4 regions of the Streptomyces sp. NBC_00523 genome follow, and region 2 is predicted to be linked to each of the others. Evidence: riboswitches for the same ligand, from Rfam matches in the RefSeq annotation. Region 2 holds a riboswitch; each other region holds the start of a gene.
The links. Region 2 has a riboswitch for cyclic di-AMP ahead of OHS17_RS20700 (C40 family peptidase). Riboswitches for the same ligand answer to the same signal wherever they lie in the genome.
Positions count from the first base shown of each region.

Region 1 (5,467 bases), 1.1 Mb from region 2:
GAGCCCGAGGGTCTGGACGGCGTGGCCACGATCATGTCGCGCGCCCTGTCCGAGGGCACCGACAAGCAGAGCGCCGAGGAGTTCGCCGCCGAGCTGGAGCGGTGCGGCGCCACCTTCGACGCCCACGCCGACCACCCGGGCGTCCGGGTCTCCCTGGAGGTCCCGGCCTCCCGCCTGGCCAAGGCACTCGGCCTGGTCGCCGAGGCGCTGCGGGCGCCGGCCTTCGCCGACAGCGAGATCGAGCGGCTGGTGAGCAACCGGCTGGACGAGATCCCGCACGAGCAGGCCAACCCGGCCCGCCGCGCGGCCAAGCAGCTCTCCAAGGAGCTCTTCCCGGCCACGGCCCGCATGTCGCGCCCGCGCCTGGGCACCGAGGAGACCATCGAGCGGATCGACGCCGCGGCCGTGCGCGCCTTCTACGACGCGCACATCCGCCCGTCCACCGCGACCGCCGTGGTCGTCGGCGACCTCACCGGCATCGACCTGGACGCGCTGCTCGCCGAGACCCTCGGCGACTGGTCGGGGAACACCGCCGAGCCCCGCCCCGTCCCGCCGATCACGGCCGACGACACCGGCCGGGTGATCATCGTGGACCGCCCCGGCGCGGTGCAGACCCAGCTGTTGATCGGCCGCATCGGCGCCGACCGCCACGACAGCGTGTGGCCCGCCCAGGTGCTCGGCACCTACTGCCTGGGCGGCACGCTGACCTCCCGGCTCGACCGGGTGCTGCGCGAGGAGAAGGGCTACACCTACGGCGTGCGGGCCTTCGCCCAGGTGCTCCGCTCCGGCGCAGCCGACTCCGTCTCGGGTGCGACGGGCGCCTCGATGCTCGCCATCAGCGGTTCCGTGGACACCGAGTCCACCGGACCGGCGCTGGACGACCTGTGGAAGGTCCTGCGGACGCTGGCCGCCGAGGGCCTGACGGACGCCGAGCGCGAGACGGCCGTGCAGAACCTCGTGGGCGTCGCGCCCCTGAAGTTCGAGACGGCGGCCTCCGTCGCGAGCACCCTCGCCGACCAGGTCGAACAGCACCTCCCGGACGACTACCAGGCGACGCTGTACGCCCGTCTCGCCGAGACCGGCACCGTCGAGGCGACCGCGGCTGTGGTCAGCGCCTTCCCGGTGGACCGGCTGGTCACGGTCCTGGTCGGGGACGCCTCGCGCATCGAGGAGCCGGTCAGGGCACTCGGCATCGGAGAGGTGTCGGTCGTCACCGGCTGATCCGCAGCTCGGCCCGCTCGACGGGCAACGGGGAGGGTTCGGCGCGCGGTCGCGCCGAACCCTCCCCGCATGCGCGGCCCCTTTTGTCCCTTCCGTGCCTTTTGTGCATAAAGAGATTAGTTCGCCCTGTGGGATGGGCTACAAAACCCCGTGTCCGTTTGGTGGCCTGAAGTCCGTCCGCTTAGCGTCGGGTCCGCTGTCCGCCACTCGTACGCGCATCCGTGATGTACCGGGCAGCCATCGCCGAGTCCCCGTCAGGCGCGAGCCTGGGGAGCCGGGGACCCACCGTCCCTGGGGTGAATCGGATGCCCGCGCTCCGTCCGGAGCGAGGCGTCCGTAGGAGACCTTCCTGCTCCGAACCCGTCAGCTAACCCGGTAGGCGAGAAGGAAGGAAAGGACCAGCCACCCCATGGCGTTCACCCGTGCCACCGGGAAGCACCGTGCCCCGAGCCGCCTGACGCGCGTCGGCGCCAAGGCCGTCGGCGTCGCGACGCTCGCCGCCGGCGGTGTCATCGGCTCCCTGGCCTCCCCGGCCCTCGCCGCCGACACCGGGACGGCCCCCGCCGCCACCGAGACCGGCCTCTCCCAGCTCCTCGCCATCGAGAACACCCTCGCCGACCGCATCGACGCCCAGGCCACGGCGCAGCAGCACCAGGCCGAGGCCGCCGAGAAGAAGGCGGCGGCCAAGGCGAAGGAAGCGGCCAAGAAGAAGGCCGAGGCCGCGAAGAAGAAGGCCGCCGAGAAGGCCGCCAAGGCCAAGGAAGCGGCCAAGGCGAAGGCCAAGGCCGCCCGCGAGGCGTCCGCCCGCGCCGGCCGCTCCACCGCACGCACCGCGCTGGGCTCGTCCTACCAGCTGCCCGTCGCCGGCTCCTACGTGACCACCGGCTACAAGTCCAGCGGCTCGCTCTGGTCCTCCGGCAGCCACTCCGGCATCGACTTCCACGCCGCGTCCGGCAGCTCCGTCGTCGCCGTCGGCGCCGGCACGGTCGTGGAGGCCGGCTGGGGCGGGGCGTACGGCAACAACATCGTGCTCCGGATGGCGGACGGCACGTACACCCAGTACGGCCACCTCTCCTCGATCGGCGTCTCCGTGGGCCAGAGCGTGGCGGCCGGTCAGCAGATCGGGCTCTCCGGCTCGACCGGCAACTCCACCGGTCCGCACCTCCACTTCGAGGCCCGCACCACGCCCTCCTACGGCTCCGACATGGACCCGGTCGCCTATCTGCGCGCCCACGGCGTCAGCGTCTGACCGGTCACCGGCTCCACACCGAAGGCCCCGGCATCCCGCCGGGGCCTTCGCCGTTCCCACGCCTCCCCGCGCACCTTCCGCCACCCGGCCGCGACCAAAAGATATTCATGAATTCCCGCCCGGCATCGGAAATGCGAGCGCATTGCAATAGAGTCACGCCAGAGGTGTCGATCGGCCGCTGTTCGCGGGGATTGAGGCGGAGGTTCGGACATGCGTGTTCCGGCGCATTCGGTATGCACGGCAATCCGTGACGACATCGTCTCCGGTGTCTTCGAACGCGGCAGCCGGCTCACCGAGGAGGTGCTCGCACGGCGTTACGGGGTTTCCCGCGTCCCGGTACGGGAAGCGCTGCGCACCCTGGAGTCGGAGGGCTTCGTCGTGACCCGGAGACACGCCGGAGCCTGCGTCGCCGAGCCCACGGAGCAGGAGGCCGCCGACCTCCTGGAGGTCCGCATGCTGCTGGAACCGCTGAGCGCGGCCCGCGCGGCCCAGCGCCGGACGGACGCCCACCTCAAGGTGTTGCGCGGCCTGGTCAGGCTCGGCCAGGAGCGGGCCCGCCGGGGTGAGGGCGAGGATCTGCGCTCCCTGGCCGGCTGGTTCCACGAGACGCTGGCCCAGGCGTCCGGCAGCCCCGGCCTCATCGCCCTGCTCACCCAGCTCCGCCACAAGATCGCCTGGATGTACGCGGTCGAGCAGCCGGCCCGCCCGGCCGAAGCCTGGGCCGAGCACGGGGCCCTCGTGGACGCCGTGGCGCGCGGGGACGCGGAGCGGGCGCGGGCCCTGGCCGTGCAGCTCGCCGAACGCCACGGCGCCGCGCACCGGCTCCGCCGCGCCGCCCGCCCCGCCACCGTGCCCCGGGCCGGCCGTGTGAGGGCTTCGCAACGTGCCGTAAACACCGCGAGTGGCCGGAATTAACAAAGGGCGCGTACAAATAAAGAAAGGCGCGTGTAAAAAAAGCGGAAAAGGCGCGGCCCGCCCAACCGCCCGCTTATTCGGTCCGCGTCGTATGGCTGCGGCCCGCGCACGCAAAAGCCGCGGCGCCCCATGCAGGGGGCCGCGGCTTTCCCGTGAGAATTCCGGCGGTGTCGGCCGCTCGGGCTCAGACGGTCTCCGGAAGCTCCTCGAGACCCTCGGCGACCAGCTTCGCCAGGCGGTCCAGGGCGGCCTCGGCGTTGTCCGCGTCGGACGCGAGCACGATCTCCTCGCCGCCCTGGGCGCCGAGACCGAGCACCGCGAGCATGGAGGCCGCGTTCACCGGGTTGCCGTCCGCCTTGGCGATGGTGACGGGGACGCCGGAGGCCGTGGCGGCACGGACGAAGATGGAAGCGGGGCGGGCGTGCAGGCCCTCGGCCCAACCGACGTTTACGCGGCGCTCAGCCATGGTTCTGCCCTTCAAGAATCAACGGTTGTCTAGACCAGTGTCTCATGTGGTGCGCGATGCTCCGGGCAGACCCGCGGGCCCTCCCGCGCGCCGCGCCCGCGGTCGTCCGGAGACCTCAGAGTGCCCCGGCCCCGGCACCCCCGCGACCCGTGCGACAGCCGTAGGCTTTCCTCATGCAGCCCTCTCCGGAGCAGAGTCCGCATCACGCCTACCCCGATCACTGGGAGGCGGACGTGGTGCTCCGCGACGGCGGCACCGCGCGGATCAGGCCGATCACCACGGATGACGCCGAGCGCCTGGTCAGCTTCTACGAGCAGGTTTCCGACGAGTCGAAGTACTACCGCTTCTTCGCGCCCTACCCCCGGCTCTCCGCCAAGGACGTCCACCGCTTCACCCATCACGACTACGTCGACAGGGTGGGTCTGGCCGTCACGGTGGGCGGCGAGTTCATCGCCACCGTCCGCTACGACCGGATCGACGCGACCGGCCGCCCCGCCTCGGCCCCCGCCGACGAGGCCGAGGTCGCCTTCCTCGTCCAGGACGCCCACCAGGGCCGGGGCGTGGCCTCGACCCTGCTCGAACACATCGCGGCGGTCGCCCGCGAACGCGGCATCCGGCGCTTCGCCGCAGAGGTGCTGCCCGCCAACACCAAGATGATCAAGGTGTTCCGGGACGCCGGCTACACCCAGCAGCGCAGCTTCGAGGACGGCTCCGTCCACCTCACCCTCGACCTCGAACCCACCGCCGAATCCCTCGCCGTCCAGCGCGCCCGCGAACAGCGCGCCGAGGCCAAGTCCGTGCAGCGGCTGCTCGCCCCCGGATCCGTCGCCGTCATCGGCGTCGGCCGCACCCCCGGCGGCGTCGGCCGCACCGTCCTGCGCAACCTGCTCGGCGCGGGCTTCACCGGCCGCGTCCACGCGGTCAACAGCGCGCTCGACGCCGGGCAGGACACCATCGACGGGGTCCCCGCGCACCGCTCCCTGGGCGAGATCGGCGAGCCGGTCGACCTCGCGGTGGTCGCCGTACCCGCCGACCGCGTCCCGGAGGCCGTCGCGGACTGCGGGGAGCACGGCGTCCAGGGGCTGGTGGTCCTCTCCGCCGGTTACGCCGAGTGGGGCGCCGAGGGCCGCGAGCGCCAGCGGGAACTGGTGCGCCAGGCCCGTTCGTACGGCATGCGGATCATCGGGCCCAACGCGTTCGGCATCATCAACAACTCCGAGGCGGTCCGGCTCAACGCCTCGCTCGCCCCGGACCGGCCCGCCTCCGGGCGCATCGGCCTGTTCACCCAGTCCGGCGCCATCGGCATCGCCCTGCTCTCCGGGCTCTACCGGCGCGGCGCGGGCCTCTCCACCTTCATCTCGGCCGGCAACCGGGCCGACATCTCCGGCAACGACTTCCTTCAGTACTGGTACGAGGACCCGGACACCGATGTCGCCCTGCTCTACCTGGAGTCGCTGGGCAACCCGCGCAAGTTCACCCGCCTCGCCCGCCGTACCGCCGCCGTGAAGCCGGTGGTCGTGGTCAAGGGCGCCCGGCACAGCGGCTCCACCCCGCCCGGCCACGCCGTCCCCGTCAGCCGCATCCCCGACTCCACGGTCTCCGCGCTGATGCGGCAG
Region 1 covers NZ_CP107836.1:5,624,650-5,630,116, forward strand. The annotation lists gene OHS17_RS25580 (M16 family metallopeptidase) at 1-1,221, shown strand, start outside; cyclic di-AMP (ydaO/yuaA leader) riboswitch at 1,453-1,617, shown strand; gene OHS17_RS25585 (M23 family metallopeptidase) at 1,631-2,470, shown strand; gene OHS17_RS25590 (GntR family transcriptional regulator) at 2,681-3,385, shown strand; gene OHS17_RS25595 (HPr family phosphocarrier protein) at 3,570-3,851, opposite strand; gene OHS17_RS25600 (bifunctional acetate--CoA ligase family protein/GNAT family N-acetyltransferase) at 4,025-5,467, shown strand, end outside.
Region 1: linked by a shared signal. The riboswitch ahead of OHS17_RS25585 (M23 family metallopeptidase) and the one ahead of OHS17_RS20700 (C40 family peptidase) in region 2 are both predicted to bind cyclic di-AMP.

Region 2 (5,467 bases):
TCACCGTGCCCAGGCCGAACTGGTCGTGCGTGACCCGGTCGCCCGCCACCAGCGTGATCGTCGGCTTGTCCGAGGTCCGCCGGGTCGCGAAACCGGAGGGGCCGGAGCGGGCACGGGAGGCGGAGAGCGACGAGGTGATGCCCGAGGTGGGGCCCGCCGGGGCGGCCATCGGGCCCTTCCGTTTCCACTCCAGGTGCTGGTCCGGGATCTCCTCCAGGAACCGCGACGGCGGGTTGTACGAGGGCTGGCCCCAGGCGCTGCGCATGGCGGCCCGGGTCAGATACAGCCGCTCGCGGGCGCGGGTGATGCCGACGTAGGCGAGGCGGCGCTCCTCCTCCAGCTCCTTGACCTGGCCGAGCGCCCGCATGTGCGGGAAGACGCCGTCCTCCATGCCGGTCAGGAAGACGACCGGGAATTCGAGGCCCTTCGCGGTGTGCAGGGTCATCAGCGTGATGACGCCGGAGCCGTCGGTGTCCTCGTCGGGGATCTGGTCGGAGTCGGCGACGAGCGCCACCTTCTCCAGGAACTCCGCGAGCGTGCCCGCGCCCTCCTCCTCGCCCCGGTCCTGCTCGAATTCGAGGGCGACGGCCGCGAGCTCCTGAAGGTTCTCGATGCGGGTCTCGTCCTGCGGGTCGGTGGACGCCTGGAGCTCGGCGAGATAGCCCGTACGCTCCAGGACCGCTTCCAGCACCACGGCGGGACCGGCGCCGGACTCCACGACCGTGCGCAGCTCCTCCATCAGCGTGTTGAACCGCTTGACGGCGTTGGCGGAGCGGGCGGCCATGCCGTACGCCTCGTCCACGCGGCGCAGCGCCTGCGGGAAGGTGATCTTCTCGCGCAGCGAGAGCGCGTCGATCATGGCCTCGGCGCGCTCGCCGATGCCGCGCTTGGGCACGTTGAGGATGCGGCGGAGCGGGACGGTGTCCTCGGGGTTGGCGAGGACCCGCAGGTAGGCCAGGACGTCCCGGACCTCCTTGCGCTCGTAGAAGCGGACGCCGCCGACGACCTTGTAGGGCAGGCCGACGCGGATGAAGATCTCCTCGAAGACACGGGACTGCGCGTTCGTCCGGTAGAAGACGGCGACGTCGCCGGCCTTCGCGTCGCCCGCGTCCGTGAGGCGGTCGATCTCCTCGGCGACGAACTGCGCCTCGTCGTGCTCGGTGTCCGCGACGTAGCCCGTGATGCGGGCGCCGGTGCCCGCGTTGGTCCAGAGGTTCTTGGGGCGGCGGCTCTCGTTGCGCTCGATGACCGCGTTGGCGGCGGACAGGATCGTCTGGGTGGAGCGGTAGTTCTGCTCCAGGAGGATCGTCGTCGCGTCCGGGTAGTCCTCCTCGAACTGGAGGATGTTGCGGATGGTCGCGCCCCGGAAGGCGTAGATCGACTGGTCGGCGTCACCCACGACACACAGCTCGGCGGGCGCGTTCTCCGGACCGGCCGGGCCGACCAGCTCGCGCACCAGCGTGTACTGGGCGTGGTTGGTGTCCTGGTACTCGTCCACCAGGACGTGCCGGAAGCGGCGGCGGTAGTGCTCGGCGACGTCGGGGAAGGCCTGGAGCAGGTGGACCGTCGTCATGATGATGTCGTCGAAGTCCAGCGCGTTGGCCTCGCGCAGCCGGGCCTGGTACATCGCGTACGCCTGGGCCAGGGTCTTCTCGAAGCCGTCGGCGGCCTGCCCGGCGAAGGTCTCCTCGTCGATGAGCTCGTTCTTGAGGTTGGAGACCTTGGCGGTGAAGGACTTCGGCGGGTAGCGCTTCGGGTCCAGCTCCAGATCGCGGCAGACCAGGGCCATGAGCCGCTTGGAGTCGGCCGCGTCGTAGATCGAGAACGAGGACGTGAAGCCCAGCTTCTTGGACTCGCGGCGCAGGATGCGGACGCAGGCGCTGTGGAAGGTCATGACCCACATGGCGTTGGCCCGGGGCCCGACCAGCTGCTCGACGCGCTCCTTCATCTCGCCGGCGGCCTTGTTGGTGAAGGTGATCGCCAGGATCTGGCCGGGGTGGACGCCCCGCTCGGCCAGCAGGTGGGCGATGCGGTGGGTGAGCACCCTGGTCTTGCCGGAACCGGCGCCGGCGACGATGAGCAGGGGCGACCCGGAGTGCACGACGGCGGCGCGCTGCTCGGTGTTCAGCCCGTCGAGCAGCGCCTCGGGGTCGATGACGGGGCGGTGTGCGCCGTCGCGGTAGTACGCGTCACGGGGCGGCGGGGGCCCGTCGAACACGCCCGCGAACAGGTCCTCCGGCACCGCTTCGGGTGCGGGGTCCTCGGGGGGCGGCGGGGCCGCGTCCTCCTCCTGCTGGAGGCCGGCCAGGAAACTGTCGTCAAAGAGGCTGCTCATCGCTGTCCGAGTCTAAAGCTCTCCACTGACACCCGGCCCCGCTCCGAAAAGGTCACGGAAATGTATCGGGCATATCGCACACCAACCTTCACAGCGGCCCCGTCAGTTGGCTAGCGTGCACGTTCGGACGGCCCGTACCCCCAGAGGCGACCTACGCCGAGCGTGCCGCCACGCCGAATCCGGGCCCGCCCGGAACCGGGGACCCACACGCAGCACCGGGGTGAATCGGTCCTTCCCCACCGGACCGTAGGGCAGCCTTCCGTTCCGCCCGAACCCGACAGCTAACCCGGTAGGCGGTCCACGGAAGGAGATGCCGGCCTTGGCGTCGCATCGCAAACCGCGCCCCCGGGTGCGTTCCACCGTCCCCGCGGTCGGGCTGACCTCGGCCGCGCTGGCATCGGTGACCCTGCTGTCCTCGCAGAGCGCGATGGCCGCGCCCGCGCCGAAGCCGAGCATCGAGGAAGTCCAGAAGAAGGTCGACGACCTCTACCGGCAGGCCGGCAACGCGACCCAGAAGTACAACCAGGCCAAGGAGGCCACGGACCAGCAGAAGTCCAAGGTCGACGCGCTCCTGGACGACGTGGCCAAGCGCACAGAGAAGGTGAACGACGCCCGCAGGACGCTGGGGAACTACGCCGCCGCCCAGTACCGCAACGGCGGCCTCGCGCCGACCGCGACCTTCTTCCTGGCCGACGACCCGCAGTCGTTCTTCGACCAGACCCACCTCATGGACCGCATGGCCGAGCGCCAGCAGCAGGCGGTCGCGAACTTCCGCACGCAGCAGGCGAAGGTGTCCAAGCAGCGGGCCGAGGCCGTGGAGAGCCTGGAGACGCTGACCGAGTCGCAGGCCTCGCTGCGCACCAGCAAGCAGGACGTCCAGACGAAGCTGACCGAGGCCCGGACGCTGCTGTCGAAGCTGACCGCCGAGGAGAAGGCGCGCCTGGCGGAGCTGGAGCGGAAGAAGGAGGCGGAGGCCAAGCGGAAGGCCGCGGAGCTGGCGAAGAAGCAGGCCGCCGCCAAGAAGGAGGCCGAGCAGAAGGCCAAGGAGGCGGGCGGCAGCAGCGGTACGGAGACGGGCTCCGGCTCCGGCTCCGGTACGGGCTCCGACAGCAGCGCCTCCACGAAGGCGGAGAAGGTCCTCGCGTTCGCCCGCGCCCAGATCGGCAAGCCGTACGTCTGGGGGGCGACCGGCCCCGCCTCGTACGACTGCTCGGGGCTGACGCAGGCGGCCTGGAAGGCGGCGGGCGTCGACATCCCGCGCACCACCTGGGACCAGGTGAACGTCGGGACGCGGGTCGCCACGGCGGATCTGCAGCCGGGTGACCTGGTGTTCTTCTACGACGACATCAGCCACGTCGGGATCTACAAGGGCGACGGGATGATGATCCACGCGCCGAAGCCCGGGGCGAACGTGCGCGAGGAGTCGATCTACTACATGCCGATCTACGGGAGTGTGCGCCCCGCCTGACCGGGGAAGAGGGCCGGTCCGCACGGGCCGGCCCCCTCTTGCGGGGCGCGTCCGCCGCTCAGGTCCAGAGCGTGGCGATGAAGATGTTCGCCAGGGTCAGCGCGCCGACCGCCGCGAAGACCCCCTTCTCGACCTTCTCCTCGTCCCGCTTGACGTAGACGAGCCCCAGGATCACGACCAGGAACAGCAGCTTGACGCCGATCTTGACGTTGTTCACGGGGTGGTCGTCGGCCTGGTCCAGGCCGACGAGGGCGACGCCGGTGACGAGCATGGTCAGCGCGCCGTGCAGCATGCCGGGGACGAACCGGGCGGTGCCGGCCTTCATCGCCTTCATCTGGCCGAGGAAGCCGCCGAGCAGGGCGGCGATGCCGATGATGTGCAGGGCGACGACGAAATCGATGAGTACGCGCATGGTTCCGCACCCTAGAACCCTCTCTCCGGACGGCTCCGGGCAGGGTGGGGCCTACGGGCCGCTTGAATGATGAATGCACTTTTTGCCTGATTCTGTGGCCCTTTTCCCGGTCACTCAGGCTTCATGTGCGGTCATTCTGCGACAATGCCACGCCAAGAGCGGGCAATAACCGTCATAACGACACCTTCCCGTGACCTCGGATTAGCGTCCCTTCCCGGTGGCCGTGGAACAGGGACCGTCCTCGCCGGCCACCGGAGAAGCCCGCCGGTATACCCCGTCGGGCCGTCGCACGGAAGGACGCCCGCCCCCGTGGCAGCGCATCGCAAACCCAGGCAGCGCCTCACCACCGCCTCCGCGGCCCGCACCGCGGCGACCCTCGCCGTCGCCGGAGCCGCAACGGCCGCCGTGCTGCCGGGAGCCGCGCACGCGGACCCCGCACCCACCGCGAAGCAGGTCAAGGCCCAGGTGGACCGGCTGTACCGGGAGGCGGAGGTCGCCACCGAGAAGTACAACGGCGCGAAGTCCGAGGCGACCGCCGCCGCCAAGTCGGTCGACGCCCTGCGCGACGAGGCCGCCCGCAGGACCGCCCGCCTCAACACCGCCCGCGACGTGCTCGGCGCGTACGCCGCCGCGCAGTACCGGTCCGGCGGGATCGACCCCTCCGTGCAGCTGGCGCTCTCCTCCGACCCGGACCAGTACCTGCGTCGCGCCACCTACGCGGAGCGGGCCGGTGAGCGCCGGGCCACCGAGGTGCGCTCGGTGCGCCGCCAGGTCGCGGAGATCGCCCAGGTACGCGCCGAGGCGGCCGGGAAACTCACCGAGCTGGCCTCCCGACAGGCCGCCCTGAAGGAGCACCGGGCGACCGTCCGCGCCAAGCTGGCCGAGGCCCGCCGCCTGCTCGCCCGCCTCACCCCGGCCGAGCGCGCCTCCTACGAGGCCTCCGAGGACGGGCGCGGGGCCGGTCACGCCGACCGCAGCGCGCCGCGCGCCGCCGTGGCCGCGCCCAACGCGCGCGCCGCCCAGGCGGTCGCCTTCGCGTACAACTCCCTGGGCAAGCCGTACGTGTGGGGCGCGACCGGGCCCAACTCCTTCGACTGTTCCGGGCTGACCCAGGCCGCCTGGCGCGCCGCCGGGGTCTCGCTGCCCCGGACCACGTACACGCAGATCAACGCCGGGCAGCGGGTGCCGCGCTCCCAGCTGGCCCCCGGGGACCTGGTGTTCTTCTACTCGGGCATCAGCCATGTCGGCCTGT
Region 2 covers NZ_CP107836.1:4,515,072-4,520,538, reverse strand. The annotation lists gene pcrA (DNA helicase PcrA) at 1-2,335, opposite strand, end outside; cyclic di-AMP (ydaO/yuaA leader) riboswitch at 2,497-2,647, shown strand; gene OHS17_RS20700 (C40 family peptidase) at 2,646-3,803, shown strand; gene OHS17_RS20695 (hypothetical protein) at 3,862-4,215, opposite strand; gene OHS17_RS20690 (C40 family peptidase) at 4,525-5,467, shown strand, end outside.

Region 3 (5,467 bases), 2.0 Mb from region 2:
TCTCGGCGAGGCGCGGCGGCTGCGCACGGCGCTCCCGGAGGAGGTCTACCTCTGGGTCAACGCCGCCGAGGGGCACACCTACACGGACGAGGAGGCGGAGCGGTGGACGGAGATCGACCCGCTGTTCCCGTACAGCCGCCATCCGCACCGCTCGGCGGGGCTGCCCTGCCGGACCGGTGAGTCGGTGATCTCGGTGGACGGGGAGGGCACGGTGCGCCGCTGCCACTTCGTCCGGGCGGAGCTGGGGAATCTGTACGACGGGAGCTACCGGCGGGCGCTGGGGCCGCGGGCCTGTCCGCTCGCCGTCTGCGACTGCCACATCGGCTATGTGCACCTGGAGACGCTGCCGCTGTACGACGTCTTCGCGGGCGGCGTCCTGGAGCGCGTCCCGGCGGCGCTGCCGCTGTCCCCGGTCGCCGCGACGCGGTCGCGGGGCGACTGAGGACAGCGGAGGGGGCCGGTCAGAGCGGCAGCAGGTCGGGCCGCTTCGGCTCGACGTGGTCCCCGGACGACTCGCCGCGCAGCCGCCGCCCGATCCACGGGACGAGGTATTCGCGCGCCCAGTGGATGTCGTCGCGGCGGATCTCCAGCGTGCCGCGCGGGGGCTGCGGCGGCCACGGCTGGTCCGGGTCGGCCGGCACGTCGAGTCCGAGGACCTGGGCGGCGCGGAGCGCGACCCGGGTGTGTCCCTCGGGCGACAGGTGGAGCCGGTCGCCGTCCCAGGCGCGCCGGTCCTGCACGGAGCGCAGCGACCACAGGTCGAGGACCGGGCAGTCGTAGCGGTCGGCGATGGCCCGGACGTGGGCGGTGTAGGTGGCGATCTTGCCGCGCAGATGGCGCAGCACGGGGACGCCACGGGTGTCGAAGCCGGTGGTGATCATGACGGTGCCGACCGACCGCGTGAGGTCGGCGACGGCCCGCTCGAAGCGTTCGGCCACGTCGTCCGGGTCGGTGCCCGGCCGGATGATGTCGTTGCCTCCGGCGCAGAAGCTCACCAGATCGGGGGCGAGTTCCTTGGCCCGGGGCACCTGCTCCTCGACTATCTGGTCGAGGAGGCGTCCTCGTACGGCGAGATTGGCGTAGCGGAAGTCCCCGGTCGCCGGGCCGGGCTCCGGGAGCCGGTCCGCGAGGAGTACCGCGAGCCGGTCGGCCCAGCCGACGAACGTTCCGTCCGGGCCGGGGTCGCCGACTCCCTCGGTGAAGCTGTCGCCAATCGCCGCGTACGACCCGATGGCGCCCTGTCGGTCGATGGCGCCCTGTTGAAGGTTGTTCGAATCGTCTGCCACAACCGCATATCCTGCACCCCGGAATGTGACCTACGCGACCGTAATAAGGGGTTGACGGGTGGTGAGATAAACCACCCGGTCAGTTTTCGGTAAAGGGGGAATAAGCAGAGGGACGACGCACCGCCGTGCGCCGTCCCTCTGTGTCGTTCAGCGACCCGGATCACCGGGCCCGTACTGCCTGGATCAGACGTTGATCCCGTGCGACGCCAGGTAGGCGATCGGGTCGATGTCCGATCCGTACTCCGGGCCGGTGCGGACCTCGAAGTGGAGGTGCGGGCCGGTGGCGTTGCCGGTGGAGCCGGAGAGGCCGACCTGCTGGCCCGCGGTCACGGTCTGGCCCGCCGAGACGGAGAGCGAGGACATGTGGCCGTACTGGGAGTAGTGGCCGTCGGCGTGCTTGATGACGACCTGGTTGCCGTAGGCGCCGCCCCAGCCGGCGGTGACGACGGTGCCGGAGGTGATGGCCTTCACGCTGGTGCCGGTGGAGACGGGGAAGTCGATGCCGGTGTGGCTGCCGCTGGACCAGTTGGCGCCGGAGGCGCGGTACGCGGTGGTGTGGTTGCCCGGGACCGGGTGGACGTAGCCGGAGGCGTCGTCCTGGGAGGCGGGGGCCTCGGTCTTGGTCTCGGTCTGTGCCTCGGTCTTGGTCTCGACCTTGGGCGCGGCCTTCGTCTCGGCCTTGGGCGCGGCGGCCTTGGGCGCGGCCTTGGCGGGGGCCTCGGACGTGGTGGCGGCGGGGGCCGCCTTGGCGCCGAGGGTCAGCTTCATGCCCGGGAAGATCAGGCTCGGGTTCTCGCCGACGACCTCGCGGTTGTCCTGGTACAGCTTGTGCCAGCCGCCCTTGAGGTGGTGCTGGGCCGCGATCTTCGACAGGTAGTCGCCGGAGACGACGGAGTACGTGGTGGTGCCGGCGCTCTTCGCGGGCTTGGCCGGGGCGGTGTGCGCGGCGACCGACTTCGAGGTGGCCGGGGCGGACTGCTCCGCGGCGTGGGCACCGGTGGCGCCGAGCAGCGGAAGCGCGATGACGGCTCCGCCGGCGCTCGCGGCGACGACGCCACGGGCGATGGTGCTGGACTTGGGACGGCGGTGCTTACCCGAGTTGGGCATGAAGAATTTCCTCTCCGGCGCCTGCGAGGTGAGCTGTCGGGTTCGGGCTGGAGATGCCCGGCCGCGCCTGGCGCGACTTCACCCCTAGCCGTCCGGTCGTCCCGGTCGGCGGCTTACCTGGTTCCCCCGCTCCTGCCACACGGTGAGTGGGTGCGAATTCCGGACGGCGGCAGGATTGGGCGTTCCATCCGGATGGCATGGAACGTAAGCGAGCCGGGACGACGGAAACAAGCCACGGATTCGGCACCGGATTCCGCACCGGAATTGCGGCGCGGAATTCCGGTCACACTCCGTGGATTACGGATCTTGCCTTTCCGCGCGGCGCGGGGAGTACCCAGCCGGGGCGTCACCACACACCGTCACGGATATGATCCCGCTCACGAACGGGTGATCATCTCCCGCGCAACCAGGGCAAGTTCTACATAATCCGGCAATACGGACATGTCATGGCCATCGTCCACCCCGACGGCGGAGCGGGCGGCCGAGATGATTGCCCCAGGAACCGATGTCGTATCGTCGCGGACGTGGGCCCGTCGGCGACACGCGCCGGGGCAGAGCCTCCAGGAGTGACCGTGACGCAGCAGCTGCCGCAGACCCCGCCGACGGAGCCCGTTCTCACCGGTGTCCGCAACTTCCGCGACGTAGGCGGTCTGCCCACCGCGGACGGCCGCCGGGTGCGCCACGGCAGGCTCTACCGCAGCGGTCACCTGGCGCACGCCACGGTCGAGGACGCGGCCTTCCTCGGCGGGCTCGGCCTGCACACCGTCTTCGACTTCCGCAACGCGGCCGACCACAAGCTGGACGGCCTGGACATCGAGCTGCCGGGCGTACGGAACGTGAGCATCCCGCTCAGCGACCCGGCGGACGGCGCCGAGTTCTGGCGCATGGTGCGCGACGGCAACATCGCGGAGCTGCGCTCGATCCTGGCCGACGGCAAGGGGACCAGCCGCATGGTCGCCTCGTACCGCTCGATCATCCTGGAGCGCACCGCCGAGCACAGCCGGGTGCTGCACGCCCTGGCCGAGGACAGCGTCCCCGCCCTGATGCACTGCGCGGCCGGCAAGGACCGGGCCGGGCTCTCGATCGCGGTGACGCTGCTGGCGGTGGGCGTCGGGCGGGAGACCATCGAGGCCGACTACCTCAAGTCGAACGACGCGCACCGCCGCTACCGCATCCGGCGCAGCGACACCTCGGCGACCGGGATGTCCCCCGAGGTGCTGGAGCTGCTCAACCCGCTCTTCGGTGCCCAGCCCGACTACCTCGCCGCGGCCTTCGCCGCGATCGACGAGACCTGGGGCGGCACCGACCGCTATCTCACCGACGGGCTGAAGCTCACGCCCGCCACCCGTGAGCGGCTGCGCGAACGGCTCCTCGACGAGAGCTGAGGCGGCCCGGCCTACTGGTTGTGCATGCCGACCGCGAAGAGCAGATACAGGAACGCGGCGATGACGTGCCCGGCCACGAGGTAGGCGAAGAGCCGGATGACGAGCCCGCGCGGCATCTTCTTCTCCTGGCTGTCGGCGCCGGGGCGCGGGGCCGGAGTGAGCGGGTCGTAGTGCTCTGAATCGGACATGACTGGCCTCTCTGGCTGCCGGGGTCCGGCGGCCGATACGTCTCAGGCGCGGTGGACCCGGCCGCCGAGGCACAGGTCGGCGGCGGGGCTCTGCAGCAGGGTGTGGACGAAGAGCAGCTCGGCGCCCTCGGGTTCGGGGGCCGCGATCCGGTGCGGGGTGAGGGAGTCGAAGTGCGCGCCGTCGCCGGGCGCGAGGTCGTGCACCGTCTCGCCGAGCGTCACCCGGAGGCGGCCGGTCAGGACGTACAGCCACTCCTCGCCGGGGTGGACGCGGACCAGGTCGCCCTGGGCGCCGTACGGGACGCGGACGCGCAGCGCCTGCATGGCCCGGCCGGAGCCGCCGGCCTGCTGGTACAGCCAGCCGTCGGCGGCCGCGCCCTCGAACGGGCGGCCGCGAACGATGGCGTCCCGCTCCGGGGGCGTCTCGCCGAGGAGCTCGGAGACCGTCGTACCGTAGATCCTGGCCAGCTGGAGCAGCATCGGCAGCGAGGGCTGGCGCCGGGCCGTTTCGAGCCGGGAGAGGTGGGCGGGCGAGAGCCCGGCCCGCTGGGCCGCGGTCTCCAGGGTGAGACCACGGCCTCGGCGCAGATCGCGCAGGCGTGGCGCGACACCGGGCAGCTCATCGGCTGCCAGGTCGTCCGGAGGATTCATGCCTCCATTGGGCCAAAGACTTTCCCCTGAGGCAAATTTCTTGCCTCAGGGGCAAAAACGTCTCAGCGGTTGGCGACGGCCTGCTTCACCAGGGTCCGCCCGAAGTCCCACATCAGTCCCCCGCCGCTGTGCGCGTCGTCCATGACGGCGGTGAACGCCTCCACGAAGCGGTCGACGTCCGCGTCATCGATGACCAGCGGCGGGATCAGCTTGATCACTTCGAGGTGGTCGCCGGAGACCTGGGTCAGGATGCGGTGCTTCTGGAGCAGCGGCACGACGACCATCTGCGCGAAGAGCCCCTTGCGGGCCGCCTGGAGCATGGTCCAGCGGCTGCGCAGCTTCAGCGAGGTGGGGCGGCCGAACTCGATGCCGATCATCAGCCCGCGCCCCCGCACCTCGTGCAGCAGCTCGTAGCGCCCGACGAGCGCGGACAGCCGCTCGCGGAGCAGGTCGCCGGTGCGGCGCGCGTGCGCGACGGTCTCCTCGTCCTCCATCACCGACAGCACCGCGAGCCCCGCCGCCATGGCCTGGGCGTTGGAGCCGAAGCTCGCGGAGTGGACGAGGACCCGGTCCATCGAGGAGTAGACGCGCTTGAAGATCCAGTCCTTGCCGAGCGTCGCCCCGACCGGGACATAGCCGCCGGAGAGCGCCTTGGCGACGCAGACGAGGTCCGGTTCCACGCCTTCCTCGTGCTGGTACGCGTAGAAGTCGCCGGTCCTGCCGAGGCCGGTCTGCACCTCGTCGGCGATGAGGAGGGCCTTGTGCTTGCGCAGCAGCTCCTGGGCCTCGCGCAGATAGCCGGGCGGCGCGGCGAGCACCCCCTTGCCCTGGATCGGCTCCACCACCAGGG
Region 3 covers NZ_CP107836.1:6,554,985-6,560,451, reverse strand. The annotation lists gene OHS17_RS29605 (STM4011 family radical SAM protein) at 1-442, shown strand, start outside; gene OHS17_RS29600 (SGNH/GDSL hydrolase family protein) at 462-1,286, opposite strand; gene OHS17_RS29595 (M23 family metallopeptidase) at 1,470-2,393, opposite strand; cyclic di-AMP (ydaO/yuaA leader) riboswitch at 2,397-2,556, opposite strand; gene OHS17_RS29590 (tyrosine-protein phosphatase) at 2,966-3,778, shown strand; gene OHS17_RS29585 (DUF6126 family protein) at 3,790-3,966, opposite strand; gene OHS17_RS29580 (helix-turn-helix domain-containing protein) at 4,009-4,617, opposite strand; gene OHS17_RS29575 (aspartate aminotransferase family protein) at 4,680-5,467, opposite strand, start outside.
Region 3: linked by a shared signal. The riboswitch ahead of OHS17_RS29595 (M23 family metallopeptidase) and the one ahead of OHS17_RS20700 (C40 family peptidase) in region 2 are both predicted to bind cyclic di-AMP.

Region 4 (5,467 bases), 630 kb from region 2:
GGCGGAATCTGCTGTTCGCCTTCGCGTGGGGCGCGTGCGCGGCGGCCCTGGTCGCCATTCTCGCCAACTCGTTCGCGACCCGGTGGATAGCCGACAGCGATCCGGGGAACGCCGACACCCTCGGTGCCACGGTCATCGCACCGGTGGTCGAGGAGAGCGCCAAGGCCGCCGCCGTGCTGCTGCTCTTCCTCTTCCGCCGGAGGGACTTCACCGGGATCGTGGACGGCGTCGTCGTCGCCGGGTTCACCGCGACGGGGTTCGCCTTCACCGAGAACATCCTCTACCTGGGCAACGCCTTCGGCGAGGACCAGCAACTGGACTCCGGCTTCGCGTCAGTGACCGTGGTGACGTTCCTGGTCCGTGCCGTGATGACCCCCTTCGCCCACCCGCTCTTCACCGTCCTGACCGGCATCGGTCTCGGGATCGCCGCGAGCAGCGCCGCCGGCCGCCGGGTGCGGCGCATCGCCGTACCGCTGCTCGGCCTGGTCCTCGCGATGGGCATGCACGCCCTGTGGAACGGCTCGGCGACCTTCGGCCGGTACGGCTTCTACCTCGTGTACGGGGCGTTCATGGTCCCGGTGTTCGGCCTGGTGACCTGGCAGGTGATCCGAGCCCGCCGCAAGGAGCTGCGCTCCCTGGCCGTCGAGCTCCCCGCGTACGCCGAAGCCGGCTGGCTCACCCCCGACGAGCCCCGCGCCCTAGCCTCGATGCGGGCCCGCGCCCTGGCCAGGAACGCGGCGCGCAGGCGGTACGCGGTGAGCGCCTCCGGCCATCCGTACCACCCGGACTACGCGAGGGTCCGTGCCAAGGAGGCGAAGGAGCGCGGCAGGGCGGCGGCGCGGGCGGTCGCCGAGTACGAGGCGTTCGCGACGTCCCTGGCCTCCCTGCGCCGACAGGCCGGACTGGGCAGGGCCGACCCGGACTTCGCCGCGCGCGAGCTGGAGCTGCTGCACCACCTGTGGCAGCGCCGCGAGATCGCGGGCCCCGCCCTCGCGTACGCGGCCCGGGCCACGCACCGCCGGCCGCCCGGCTACACGGCCGCCTGGCCACCTCGCCGACCGTACGCGGGCGGGCCCGTGCCCTACGCGTACGGCAACCCGGCCCCGTACAACGGCAACCCGAATCCGTACGGCAACCCGGCCCCGTACAGCGCCCCGCCCACGTACCCGACGACGCAGCCCTACGGTCAACACCCCTACGGCCAACAGCCCCACGCCAACGGGCCGCAGGCCTGATCGCTACGCCGAGGCCGCCGTCAGCGTCGACAGCTCCTCGTCCGTCAGCTCAAGCCCGGCGACCGCCAGCAGGGCGGGCAGCTGGTCGACCGTGCGGGCGGAGGCGATCGGCGCGGCGACCGTCGGGCGGGACGCGAGCCAGGCCAGGGCCACCGTCGCGATCTCGGCGTCCCGGTCCCGCGCCACCGTGTCGAGCGCGGCGAGCACCCGCTGTCCGCGCTCCGACTCCAGGTGACCGGCCGCGCTCCCGGCGCGGGCGCTGTCCACAGCAGTCCCCGGGCGGTACTTGCCGGTGAGGAAGCCGGCGGCCAGCGCGTAGTACGGGACGGCCGCGAGCCCGGCGTCGGCGGCGGTGTCCTGGAGCTCGCCCTCGTAGGTGTCCCGGGACACGAGGTTGTAGTGCGGCTGGAGCGCCACATAGCGGGCCAGGCCCTCGCGTTCGGAGAACTCCAGCGAGGCGCGCAGCCGCGCGGCGCTGATGTTGGAGGCGGCGATCTCGCGGACCTTGCCCTCCTTCACCAGCTCGTCGAGGGCCGTGATGATCTCCTCGACCGGGACCGTCTCGTCATCGAAGTGTGTGTAGTACAGGTCGATGTGGTCCGTGCCGAGGCGGCGCAGCGACTCCTCGGCGGCCGACTTGATCGTGGGCGCCGAGAGGCCCTTGTAGCCGGGCAGCGCACCGACCTTGGTGGCCACCACGACGTCGGACCGGTTGCCGCGCGACGCGAGCCACTTGCCGATGACCGTCTCCGACTCGCCGCCCTCGTTGCCGGGCACCCAGTGCGAGTAGGCGTCGGCGGTGTCCACGAAGTTGCCGCCTGCCGCCGCGTACGCGTCGAGGACGGCGAAGGACTGGGTCTCGTCAGCGGTCCAGCCGAAGACGTTTCCACCGAGGCAGAGCGGGAAGACCTGGAGGCCCGACGGGCCGAGATTGCGCAGTGAAGTCATAGGTGGAACAACAGCTTCCGGGCTATCCGCTATTCCGTGCCATCTACATCCGGCAGGCTGCTCCCTGCGGAGGCTGCCGCTGTACGCGAACCGGCAGCCCTGACGTCGGGGGGGGGTGTGCGTCAGGGCTGCCGGGGTTCGGAAGGCCGCGTGCGGGGAAGGGCCGGGGTGCCGGAGGAGGAGTCCTCAGACCGTCAGGCCGCGGGCGCGCAGCCAGGCCATCGGGTCGATGCCGGTGCCGTCCGGGGTGTGGACCTCCAGGTGGAGGTGCGGGCCGGTCACGTTGCCGGTCGCGCCGACGCGGCCGATGGTGTCGCCGGTGGTGACCTTCTGGCCGACCGTGACGCCGATCGAGGACTGGTGGCAGAACCACAGCTCGGTGCCGTCCTCCAGCTCCAGCACCGTGCGGTAGCCGTAGGCGCCGGACCAGCCGGCCGACTTGATGGTGCCGGTGTGGATGGCCTTGATCGGGGTGCCGGTCGGGGCCGCGAAGTCGAGGCCCGTGTGGTAGCCGGAGGACCACATGGAGCCGGCCTCGCCGAACGTCGAGGTGATCGTGTACGAGGAGGTGGGGATGGCGTAGCTGGCGGCGAGCTTGGCCAGGCGCAGCGCCTCGGCCTTCTTCTTCGCCTCCTCCTCCGCCTTCTTCTTCTCAGCGGCGGCCTTGGCCTCGGCCTCGTCCTGCTGCTTCTTCGCCTCGGCGGCCGCCTTCTCGGCAGCGGCCTTCTCCTCGGCCGCCTTCGCCTCGGCGTCGGCGGCGCCCTGCTGCTGTTCGGCCTGCTGGAGGATGCGGGCGCGCAGCGCCTCACCGGCGTCCGTGGTGCCCTGCTCGGCCTCGGCGGTCGTGATGCCGGCGGTCGTCAGCGGGGCGGCGGCGGTGGCGGTCGCGGGGGTTTCGGCCTCGCTCTCACCGGAAAAGAACGCGCCCACGCCGGGAAGGGACTTGGCGTCGGGGAGATTGCCCGTGATGGAATCGGGAAGAGAGATGGAGACCGGCGGCTTGCTCTGCGCGGTGGCCATGCCTCCCGCACCGACGGCCGCGATGACACCGACGCCGAGGACGGTGGAGCTACGGGCCAGACCATTGCGCTGCTTGGCGACACGGTGCTTGCCGCGGACGGGGCGGACGGACTCCTCGGTGGGGTTCCATTCCTCCCAGGTCCGCTCGGAGTCGGCGTCGTCGGCGCGGAAGCCGCTGCCGTAACCGGCGCCGGTGGCAAAGCCATTGCCCCGGTCGGTCGCGTAGTCGCCGCCCTGTTCCGGGATGTAAGCGGTGCCGGGGCCGGACGCAAAGTCGGCGCCGTACTCGGGCACGAACCGGGAAGGTGATTCGGGGGCAGGCTTGTTGGACGCCACGCGGGCGCGCTCCTTTCCTTCCTTCTCGCCTACCGGGTTAGCTGACGGGTTCGGAGCAGGAAGGTCTCCTACGGGTTCCTCCGCCTCTTGTGAAGACGAAGATGCCCGATTCACCCCATGTAGGTGGTTCCCCGGTTCCCTTGCGGAATTCGGCGCACGCGCGCGGCGCCGTCCCTGACGACGGCTGGGACAACCGCGCTGCGTTATCGAACGTTAATAGACAGACGGGTCCGATTCCAAGCTGTTCCCACTGATCGTTCACGCGCCCGGCCTGGACTTTACGGGACACAACCGGGTGGAATCGGGCGAGTTGATCGACGCTCAGCCACTACGCGTTTTCTGACGTTGCGTCAAATGTTATGCGGAGCGACGCTCCTCAGTCACGCAGCGTGGTACCCCCCTTGATGATCTTCACCGTCCTGCGCCGGTCGGGCTGTCCCTTGGCCGGCCGGGCCACCGCGAGCAGCGCCATGTCGTCGGTCGACTCGCCCCCCGTATGCAGCCGTACGTCGTCGGTCAGCGCGGACAGCAGCTCCTCGGGACCCGGGAAGAGCCGCCCGCGCAGCCGTTCCGCCGGGTCGTAGAAGACACCCTCGGCGTCACGGGCCTCCGACAGGCCGTCCGTGTAGAACAGCAGCGTCCCGCCGGGCGGCAGCTCCCACTCGTCCGAGCGGTCCGGCCGCACCCCCAGGTCCATGCCCAGCGGCAGCGCGGGCTCCGTGGGCGTCAGCGCCTCCACCGCCCCGTCCCCGCGCAGCAGCAGCGGCTCGGGGTGGCCCCGGTTCACGATCCGCACGAACTGTCCGCCCGGCCGGATCTCTGCGAGCGCGGCGGTCACGAACTCCTCGAACTCATCGAAGCCGCCACCCCGCGTCGACTCACGCGCCAGCGCCCGCTCCAGCCGCTGCGCCACGCCCTCCAGCGACTTCTCGTGCTCCGCCGCCTCGCGGAACGCCCCGATCACCACCGCCACCGCGCCGACCGCCTCCAGCCCCTTCCCGCGTACGTCCCCCAGCACGAGCCGTACGCCGTACGGAGTGTCGGCGGCCGCGAAGAGGTCGCCCCCGACGAACTCGTCCGCCTGCGCCGCCTCGTACCGCGCGGCCACCTGGAGTCCGCCGATCCGCTCCGGCGGGACGGGGAGCACGGCTCGCATGGCCGTCTCGGCGATGATCCGGGCGGACGCCAGCTGCTCGCTGCCGCGCCGCACGACCCGGTTGATCACACACGCCTGGACGGCGACCGTGAGCACGGTGAGCATCTCGATGAACGAGACCACCTCGACCAGGTCGCCGGTGTAGAGCCGGATGCCCGCGACGGCGAGCACTGCGGCGATCCCGATCCGGATCGTGGTGCCCAGACCGAAGAAGGGCGCGGCGATCAGCGGGGCGGCCGCGAAGATCGGGACGGCCGTGAAGGAGGGCGGCGTGAAGAGGTCGAACACCACCCCGATGACGATCATCGTCACCGGCAGCACCCGGACGAACCGGCGGCTGCCCGCGCCGTCGGGCCCGCGCCACCGTCGCTCCCACTTCCTCACCTGCGGTCTCCTGCCCGGTGCGGCCACGGCCGGTACCGCGCACCTCCCCCAGCCTCGCGCCCGCCCGGCCACCGGGCGAGTCCTCGGCCGCCGAAGGGGCGACAACGCGTATGCGCCGACAACGCATCAGGCCCGGCACGCTGCATGCGTGCCGGGCCTGATCCTTCAGTAGCGGGGACAGGATTTGAACCTGCGACCTCTGGGTTATGAGCCCAGCGAGCTACCGAGCTGCTCCACCCCGCGTCGGTGAACCCAACTCTACGGCATCTTCGGAGCTCTCATGACCACCACCCGTCCCGCGCACCCCGTGCGCACCGGCGGCGCGGACCACGGCCGCCCTTGACCCGAACCCCAAAGTGCCGAAAACGAGAAGGTGTTGCGAGGAACA
Region 4 covers NZ_CP107836.1:3,887,525-3,892,991, reverse strand. The annotation lists gene OHS17_RS17585 (PrsW family intramembrane metalloprotease) at 1-1,235, shown strand, start outside; gene OHS17_RS17580 (aldo/keto reductase) at 1,239-2,183, opposite strand; gene OHS17_RS17575 (M23 family metallopeptidase) at 2,370-3,539, opposite strand; cyclic di-AMP (ydaO/yuaA leader) riboswitch at 3,551-3,704, opposite strand; gene OHS17_RS17570 (PP2C family protein-serine/threonine phosphatase) at 3,916-5,079, opposite strand; tRNA gene OHS17_RS17565 (tRNA-Met) at 5,249-5,322, opposite strand.
Region 4: linked by a shared signal. The riboswitch ahead of OHS17_RS17575 (M23 family metallopeptidase) and the one ahead of OHS17_RS20700 (C40 family peptidase) in region 2 are both predicted to bind cyclic di-AMP.